One region of the Stenotrophomonas sp. YJH_SMC_105-26 genome, then DNA from elsewhere that is predicted to be linked to it. Evidence: riboswitches for the same ligand, from Rfam matches in the RefSeq annotation. Region 1 holds a riboswitch; the other holds the start of a gene.
The links. Region 1 has a riboswitch for glycine ahead of AC5P7F_RS06145 (trimeric intracellular cation channel family protein). Riboswitches for the same ligand answer to the same signal wherever they lie in the genome.

Region 1 (4,052 bases):
TGGACGTGCCGCTGGACCGCGCCGGCCGCGTGCAGGTGCAGCCGGACCTGACCCTGCCCGATCACCCGGAGCTGTTCGTGGCCGGCGACCTGGCCGCACTGAGCCAGGCCGACGGCAAGCCGGTTCCCGGCGTGGCGCCCGCGGCCAAGCAGATGGGCAAGTACGTGGCCGAGGTGGTCCGCGCGCGCCTGCATGGCAAGGCGGCACCGGGGCCGTTCAAGTACGCCGACTACGGCAACCTGGCCACCATTGGCCGCATGGCCGCGATCGTGCACCTGGGCCGGCTGCAGCTCTCCGGCGTGCTGGCCTGGTGGTTCTGGCTGGCCGCGCACGTGTTCTTCCTGATCGGCTTCCGCAACCGCATCGTGGTGCTGCTGAACTGGGCGGTCGCGTACTGGAGCTACCAACGCAGCGCGCGCATCATCTTCGGTGATGATCAGGACGACCGGCGGCCGAGGCGGTAAGGCCGCACGCAACAGGGGTCGGATCCCTTTTCCGCGGGAAAGGGCTCTGACCCCGTCAACAAACATGGAGCGCCATCCACGCATGGCGTGGATCTACTTCCGGCAGAAGTCCTCCTTCCTCGCGGTGTCGGCAATCTGCGCGGTACTCCAATGCCGGGTGATCCAGATCGCCAACGCGGTGCTGCTGAGATGCCAGCGCAGCATGCCGCGCCGAGGTTGCCGCCACAGGTGGCGCCGGGCAATCCAGAAGGCCTCCCGCTCCACTTCAGGCACCTTGTTCTTCATCCCGTCCTTGTCGAAGAACTGGGCGGTGAAGCGCCAGGGGTTCATCGGCTGGTATCCCGCCCGTGGCTCACCGCTGCACGCAGCCACACCACTGGGCGCGCGGTCGGCCGGCTTCGGCCGACCGTCCACCAATGCCAGCCCGAGCAGATACAGCAGGCCAGGCAGCAGCGCGATGCCGGCGACCAGCACGACGACGGAGATCCATGCGTTGCCGGCGGCACGCATCGCTCAGTGCGCCTTCGGTTTCGGGTACCACAGTGCGTTGACGATGACCCAGCGCTGGTCGAAACGCCCCATGTGGAAGTAGTCGACGAACCACGGGGTTTCCAGCCGCACCGAGGCCGCGTTTCCGGTCACGTCCAGCACCGTGCAGCGGCGATCCCATTGATCCTTCGGGGTCTTCAGCGCGCCCTGTTTCGTCAACGAGACCAGCTCTTCCTTCGACATCCGGCGCAGGCCCAGGCGCTCGTCGGGTGTATCGCCGAGCACAGCGCGCTTGGCCAGGTCCGGATGCAGGGAACGGGCGACGCGCTGCGGGTCGGCCTCCAGCTGGCCATCGACGTAGTCGTGGCAGGTGGCTTCGATGGCCGCGATCGTGGCGGGGTCGGCGGCAGGGCTCGTTGCTGCGGAAAGCGCGAACAGCAGGGCAATCGTGGACATCCGGGTCTCCGGCTCTGGGCGCGGGCGGATCATCGCATGGGCCGAACGGCCCATCCACGCATGACGTGGATCTACTGTAGAGCCGAGCCCATGCTCGGCTCCCGCATCGGGCAGACGGAACAACAGCCGAGCGTGGGCTCGGCTCTACAGAAGCGCAGGATCCGTTGCCTGCAGCCAGGCCAGCTTGCGTTCGCGGGGCTGCTGCTTGAGTTGCCACTCGGCCCGCGAGGCGGCGGCCCGGTCCGGGTATTCGCGCACGGCCAGCACGCGCAGCGGCGGCCGGGCCCGGGTGTAGCGCGCGCCCTTGCCGGCCTGATGGGCGGCGAAACGCGCCTCCACATCGGTGCTGATGCCGGCGTAATAGCTGCCATCGCGGCATTCGAGCAGGTACAGGAACCACGGGCGGAGGGATGGGGCCATGCCTGGATTATGCCGTGCTGCACTGCAGCGGATATACTGGCGACCGAATGCAGGAGAGAGGCGCCGCGCTGGCGCCCGCCGAAGGCGCAGGCTCCCATGATCGCTCAGGCCGGTGGGCTGGAATCCCACCAACCATGCATTCGACTCGCCGAGCTGGAGAGAGGTCACCGGGCACGCCCGGGACGATCCGCCGAAGGGGCACGCGGCCCATGCCGCTGAACTCTCAGGCAAAAGGACAGCGGGAGCGGCACCGGTCATCGTCATCCCGTCATTGCGCAGGCAGTGGCGGTGTAGGCGCATGGCCGGCCCCACCGCGCCCGGAGCCTGTCCCATGCTGCTGTCCATCATCTACCTGATCGCCATTTCCGCCGAAGCCATGACCGGCGCACTGTCCGCCGGCCGCCGACGCATGGACCTGTTCGGTGTGGTCATGATCGCCTGTGTCACCGCCCTCGGCGGCGGCTCGCTGCGCGACATCCTGCTCGGCCACTACCCGCTGGGCTGGGTGAAGCACCCCGAGTACCTGGGCTTCACCGTGTGCGCGGCGCTGATCGCCACCTGGGTGGCGCGCTGGATGCATCACTTCCGCCGCACCTTCCTGGTGCTCGACGGGCTGGGCCTGATCGCCTTCACCCTGATCGGCTGCTCGATCGCGCGCGAGGCCGGCCATGCGATGCCGATCGTGCTGATCGCCGGCATGCTGACCGGTGCGTTCGGCGGCGTGCTGCGCGACATCCTCTGCAACGAGGTGCCGCTGATCTTCCAGAAGGAGCTGTACGCGATCATCGCGCTGCTGACCGGCGCGGCCTACCTGTTGCTGCTGCACTGGGGCGTGGCCGACGCCACCGCGATCCTGTGCTGCCTCGGCGGCGGCTTCGCGCTGCGCCTGCTGGCGATCCACTACCGCTGGGAAATGCCGAAGTTCGTCTACCACGACGAAGTGCATTGAACGATGGCGTGTTCGCCGGGCATGGCCCGGCGCTACAGAAGAGCGGTATCCACGCATGGCGTGGATCTAGAGCACGAACTCCATAGGGCTGCCCCCCGCGCGTATCCGCTCTGGATAGTCAGCCGACGGATACCGTTGGGGTCCGCATCCCCAATCGCCGTCGGAATCGTCGGCTTTCAGCAACACGGGATCGATCCATTCGCACAAGTAGTCGCTATCAGATCGTCTTTCGTAGCCTGGACAGTTCACTTTGCCCTCCACGTCAATGGAGTTGTGGGTGCTGCCGAGGTAGCTAGCGGTCAGGTGCCCCGCCACTTGTGTGTAGGTGCCGGTCTCGAGGAAGGTCTGAACAGTCATGTTGCCACCTACGGACAGAATCCCATCATTGAGTGAGCACGCGTACAGATGATCGCATTCCAGCTCATCACGCACGAACACCCAACCACCACAGTCGAGATTCCGGGCCCTGAGGCTCCCCAGTACGATCACGCAGAGCGTCTCGCTCAAGTCGTTCAGTATCAGCGTGCCGTCTGCGATCAGGTCACCATCGACAATCACGCAGTCGGTCTCGCAGTCGGATTTCCAGTCGCCACCTAACGTCGTCGCAGGCACTACTTTGAATGAAGGCTCGTAGTCATCGGGCGCGGGCTCGGGAGATGCCGCGATCACCGCCCGGGCCTTCAGCGCAGGCCGCAGCAGCCCCTGGTCCCCTTCGCTGCTGTGGATCCTGATTCTTTCATCAAGATCCGCCAGCAGGCGCGCCTTCTCGAGGGACGGCTCAAACCAGTCTTCGATGACAGATACGGCATCTTCAGCGATTCGCCCGCCTTTCAAGCTCACGAGCGCCTTGGCAGCTTCACCGGAAATCGACCGACAAGCTGAATCCAGAAAGTTGTCATCCGGGAAAACACGCATCGGCGGGGTCCAGTCAGGCGAGGAACCCCATCTTCGGCCGAAATCGCAGGAGGACTCCATACAACTCTTCCGAAATCCTGCCGTGTGGCTCGCTGATATCCACGCATGGCGTGGATCTACGTCTCACACCACCCCGGCGATGTACCTGGCGCTGTCGCTCATGCGCAGCGCCAGGCGCATCGCCGGTGCAGATGGGCCGGCCTCCAACTCCGACCGACCCTGATCGCGGCCGCACCCCCGCAGGCGCTGGCCGCCATCCACACACGTGCCGCACTCAGGCGGCTTCGATCAGGCTGCTTCGGACACCTTCACGTCGCGACGGGCGCGCACGGCCGCAGCCAGACGCTCCAGCACCGTCA
Region 2 (4,052 bases), 720 kb from region 1:
TGTCACCCAGCTTGCCCGGCAGGAACGGGGCCAGGTGCTCCTTGACCGCGCACGGGCCGACGCCCGGGCCGCCACCGCCGTGCGGGATGCAGAAGGTCTTGTGCAGGTTCAGGTGCGAAACGTCCGACCCCCACTTGCCCGGCTTGGCCACGCCGACCAGGGCATTCATGTTGGCACCGTCGGTGTACACCTGGCCGCCGTGCTTGTGGATGATCTCGCAGATCTCCACCACCTCTTCCTCGAACACGCCGTGCGTGGACGGGTAGGTCATCATGATCGCAGCCAGGCGGTCGCTGTACTTCTCGGCGTTGAGGCGGATGTCCTCGACGTCGACGTTGCCGTTGGCATCGGTCTTGGTCACCACCACCTTCATGCCGCACATCTGCGCCGAGGCCGGGTTGGTGCCGTGCGCCGAATCCGGGATCAGGCAGATGTCGCGGTGGCCTTCGCCGCGCGAGCGGTGGTAGGCGCGGATCGCCAGCAGGCCGGCGTACTCGCCCTGCGCGCCGGAGTTCGGCTGCAGGCTGACCGCGTCATAGCCGGTGCATTCCACCAGCATCGCTTCCAGCGTGTCGATCAGTTCCTTGTAGCCCAGCGCCTGGTCGGCCGGCACCAGCGGGTGGATCTGCGAGAACTCCGGCCAGGTCACCGGGATCATCTCGGCGGTGGCGTTGAGCTTCATGGTGCACGAGCCCAGCGGGATCATCGTGCGGTCCATCGCCAGGTCCTTGTCGGCCAGCGAGCGCAGGTAGCGCAGCAGTTCGTGCTCGCTGTGGTGGGTGTTGAACACCGGGTGGGTCAGGAATGCGGACTGGCGCAGCAGCCCGGCCGGCAGCGCATCGGCGGTGCTGGCATCCAGCGCGTCGACGTCGGCCTGCGCACCGAACACGGCGGCCAGTGCGACCACGTCGGCGCGGGTGGCGGTCTCGTCCAGGCTGATGCCGACCGAGTCGCTGTCGATCGCACGCAGGTTGTAACCGGCGGCGCGGGCCTTGGCGTGAATCTCATCGGCGTGCACGCCGGTGACATGCAGGGTGTCGAAGAAGTCGCCACCGACCTGCACGCCGGCCTCGCGCAGCGCGGCGGCCAGGATCGAGGCCAGGCGGTGGGTGCGCCGGGCGATGCGGGTCAGGCCTTCCGGGCCGTGGTACACGGCATACATCGAGGCCATCACCGCCAGCAGCACCTGTGCGGTACAGATGTTGGAGGTGGCCTTCTCGCGGCGGATGTGCTGCTCGCGGGTCTGCAGGGTCAGGCGGTAGGCCGGGTTGCCCTGGGCATCGACCGAGACGCCGATCAGGCGGCCCGGCATCGAGCGCTTGTAGGCGTCGCGGCAGGCCATGAATGCGGCGTGCGGGCCGCCGAAGCCGAACGGCACGCCGAAACGCTGGCTGTTGCCGACCACGATGTCCGCACCCCATTCGCCCGGGGCGGCCAGCAGGGTCAGCGCCAGCAGGTCGGTGGCCACGGCCACCAGGCCGCCGCGCGCGTGCACGGCCTCGACCAGCGCCTTGTAGTCGCCGATCTGGCCGAAGGTGTCCGGGTACTGCAGCAGCAGGCCGAAGGCTTCTGCTTCCAGTGCCTCGGCCGGGGTGCCGACGCGCAGCACGATGCCCATGGGCTCGGCGCGGGTACGCAGCAGTTCCAGGGTCTGCGGGTGCACGGCGTCGTGCACGAAGAAGGTGTCCGACTTCGACTTGGCCGAACGCTTGGCCAGGGTCATCGCTTCAGCTGCGGCGGTGGCTTCGTCCAGCAGCGAGGCGTTGGCGATTTCCATGCCGGTGAGGTCGGCGCACAGGGTCTGGAAGTTGATCAGCGCTTCCATGCGGCCCTGCGAGATCTCGGCCTGGTACGGGGTGTAGGCGGTGTACCAGGCCGGGTTTTCCAGGATGTTGCGCAGGATCACGTTCGGCGTGTGGGTACCGTAGTAGCCCTGGCCGATGAAGCTGCGCAGCACGGTGTTCTTGTCGGCGATCGCACGGATCTTCGCCAGTGCCTGCACTTCGGTCATCGATTCCGGCAGTGCCAGCGGCGCCGGCGACTTGATCTTGGCCGGTACGATGGCATCAGTCATCGCATCCAGCGACGCGTGGCCGACGACGTCGAGCATCTGCGCGATCTCGGCATCGTTGGGGCCGATGTGGCGCTCGACGAACGCATTGTGGTGCTCGAGCTCACGCAGGGAAGGGGTGTTCTGGGACATGGCGAAGGATCCGTCAGGAAAGGGCACACGCACGGGCACAAGCCGCCGGTCGGCGGTCTGCGGGGCGCCCCTCTGTCCTTTTGCCTGAGAGTTTGGAAGCGCGGAAAACCGCGGCTTCGTGCCCCTTCGGCGCCGGATCGAACCGGTCTCTCCAGAGTTGTGTTACGGGTGGTATCGGGCCTGAGCGATTACGGGCGTTGCGCCTTCGGCAGCGGTGTTCCGCTTCTCCCACCGTGTTGCCCGCCGATTATAGCCCGTTGCGGGCGCGCCAGCCGCCTGCGGGCCCGGCCGCGGCGCCTGAATGGCCGATGGCCCGCCCGTGCGTTTTGTGCACTGCTGCATGGCATCAGGCGCAATCCCCACCTATGATGGGCGGATACCCGAATTCATCTGGCGCCGTCCCTGCTGCAGGGGACTGGCGCCCGCCGTGCGTGCCGCGCATGGCCCTGCCGGACGCCTTCTCCATGACCGCCGCTGTTGCTCCTTCCACCCGCCGCATGGCCCTGCTGCTCGCCGGCCTGGCCATGTTCGGTCCGTTCTCGATCGACACCATCTTCCCCGCGTTCCCGCAGCTGGCCCAGCGCCTGGCGGTGGACGAGGTGGCGGTGCAGCAGACCATCAGCGTGTACCTGCTGTTCTACGGCCTGATGAGCCTGGCACACGGCCCGCTGTCCGATGCCTGGGGCCGCAAGCGGGTGATCCTCGGCGGCCTGGTGGTGTTCGTCGGCGCCTCGGTCGGCTGTGCGCTGTCCACCGATCTGACCACGCTGCTGGGGTTCCGCGCCCTGCAGGGCCTGTCCGCAGGCGTCGGCATGATCGTCGGCCGCGCGGTGATCCGCGACCTGTACCACGGTCACGACGCGCAGCGGCTGATGAGCCAGGTGTCGATGCTGTTCGGCATCGCCCCGGCGATCGCGCCGATCATCGGTGGCTGGATCCTGCTCAGCGGTGCTGGCTGGCCGCTGATCTTCTGGTTCCTGGTGGTGTTCGCACTGGTTCTGCTGGCGGCCACCGCCCGCTACCTGCCGGAGACCCATCCGCTCGAAGCGCGCGTTCCGTTGTCGCCGCGGGTGCTGATGCGTGATTACGTGCGCATCGGTTTCAATCCGCGCTTCCTGCGCCTGGCGCTGGCCGGCAGCATCGGTTTCGGTGGCATCTTCCTGTACATCTCCTCGGCACCGGTGTTCGTGATGCAGCACCTGCACCTGGGCGAGGGTGGTTTCGCCTGGCTGTTCATCCCCACCATCGGCGGCATGACCACCGGCTCGTTCCTGTCCGGGCGCATGGCCGGGCACACCACGCCCACCCGCCAGGTATCCATTGGTTTCGGCCTGTGCGCGCTGTCGGTGCTGCTGAACGTCGGCTACGTCGCGCTGGCGCCGCAGTTCGTGCTGCCGTGGGCGGTGCTGCCGATCTTCCTGGGTGGCATGGGCATGGCGCTGATCTTCCCGATCCTGGCGCTGGCGGTGCTGGACATGTACCCGCACCAGCGCGGCCTGGCCTCGTCGCTGCAGGCCTTCGTGCAGCTGATGATCAGCACCGTGGTGGCCGGCGTGGTGTCGCCGCTGCTCAGCGCCAGCCCGCTGCACCTGGCGTTGGGCCAGGCTGGGTTCTTCGGCGCCGGCTTCGTGTTCTGGTACTGGGAACACCGGCGCGAACGCGCGGCGCAGGCAGCCTGCACGGGTCACTGAGCAGCGCGCAGGGGTAGGGCAGGCTACGACGCCCGCAACGCTTGCGACGGGAAACCGCCGGACTAGGCTGGGCACTCCAGCCAGCCGGTGCACAGGTGCACGACAGCCAGCCGATCCACTGTCGTTGCATGAGGTTCCCCATGGCTGCGCAGCAGACC

Region 2: another riboswitch for glycine. It lies ahead of gcvP (aminomethyl-transferring glycine dehydrogenase); the one in region 1 lies ahead of AC5P7F_RS06145 (trimeric intracellular cation channel family protein).

What each region holds. Positions count from the first base shown of each region.
Region 1 is NZ_JCAFSD010000001.1:1,345,276-1,349,327, forward strand. Features, by position in the region: gene AC5P7F_RS06125 (NAD(P)/FAD-dependent oxidoreductase) at 1-464, shown strand, start outside; gene AC5P7F_RS06130 (hypothetical protein) at 558-974, opposite strand; gene AC5P7F_RS06135 (nuclear transport factor 2 family protein) at 978-1,409, opposite strand; gene AC5P7F_RS06140 (GIY-YIG nuclease family protein) at 1,554-1,829, opposite strand; glycine riboswitch at 1,870-1,959, shown strand; glycine riboswitch at 1,973-2,076, shown strand; gene AC5P7F_RS06145 (trimeric intracellular cation channel family protein) at 2,161-2,778, shown strand; gene AC5P7F_RS06150 (hypothetical protein) at 2,845-3,693, opposite strand; gene AC5P7F_RS06155 (3-deoxy-7-phosphoheptulonate synthase) at 3,982-4,052, opposite strand, start outside.
Region 2 is NZ_JCAFSD010000001.1:629,148-633,199, reverse strand. Features, by position in the region: gene gcvP (aminomethyl-transferring glycine dehydrogenase) at 1-2,203, opposite strand, end outside; glycine riboswitch at 2,266-2,368, opposite strand; gene AC5P7F_RS03045 (multidrug effflux MFS transporter) at 2,668-3,894, shown strand; gene AC5P7F_RS03040 (siderophore-interacting protein) at 4,035-4,052, shown strand, end outside.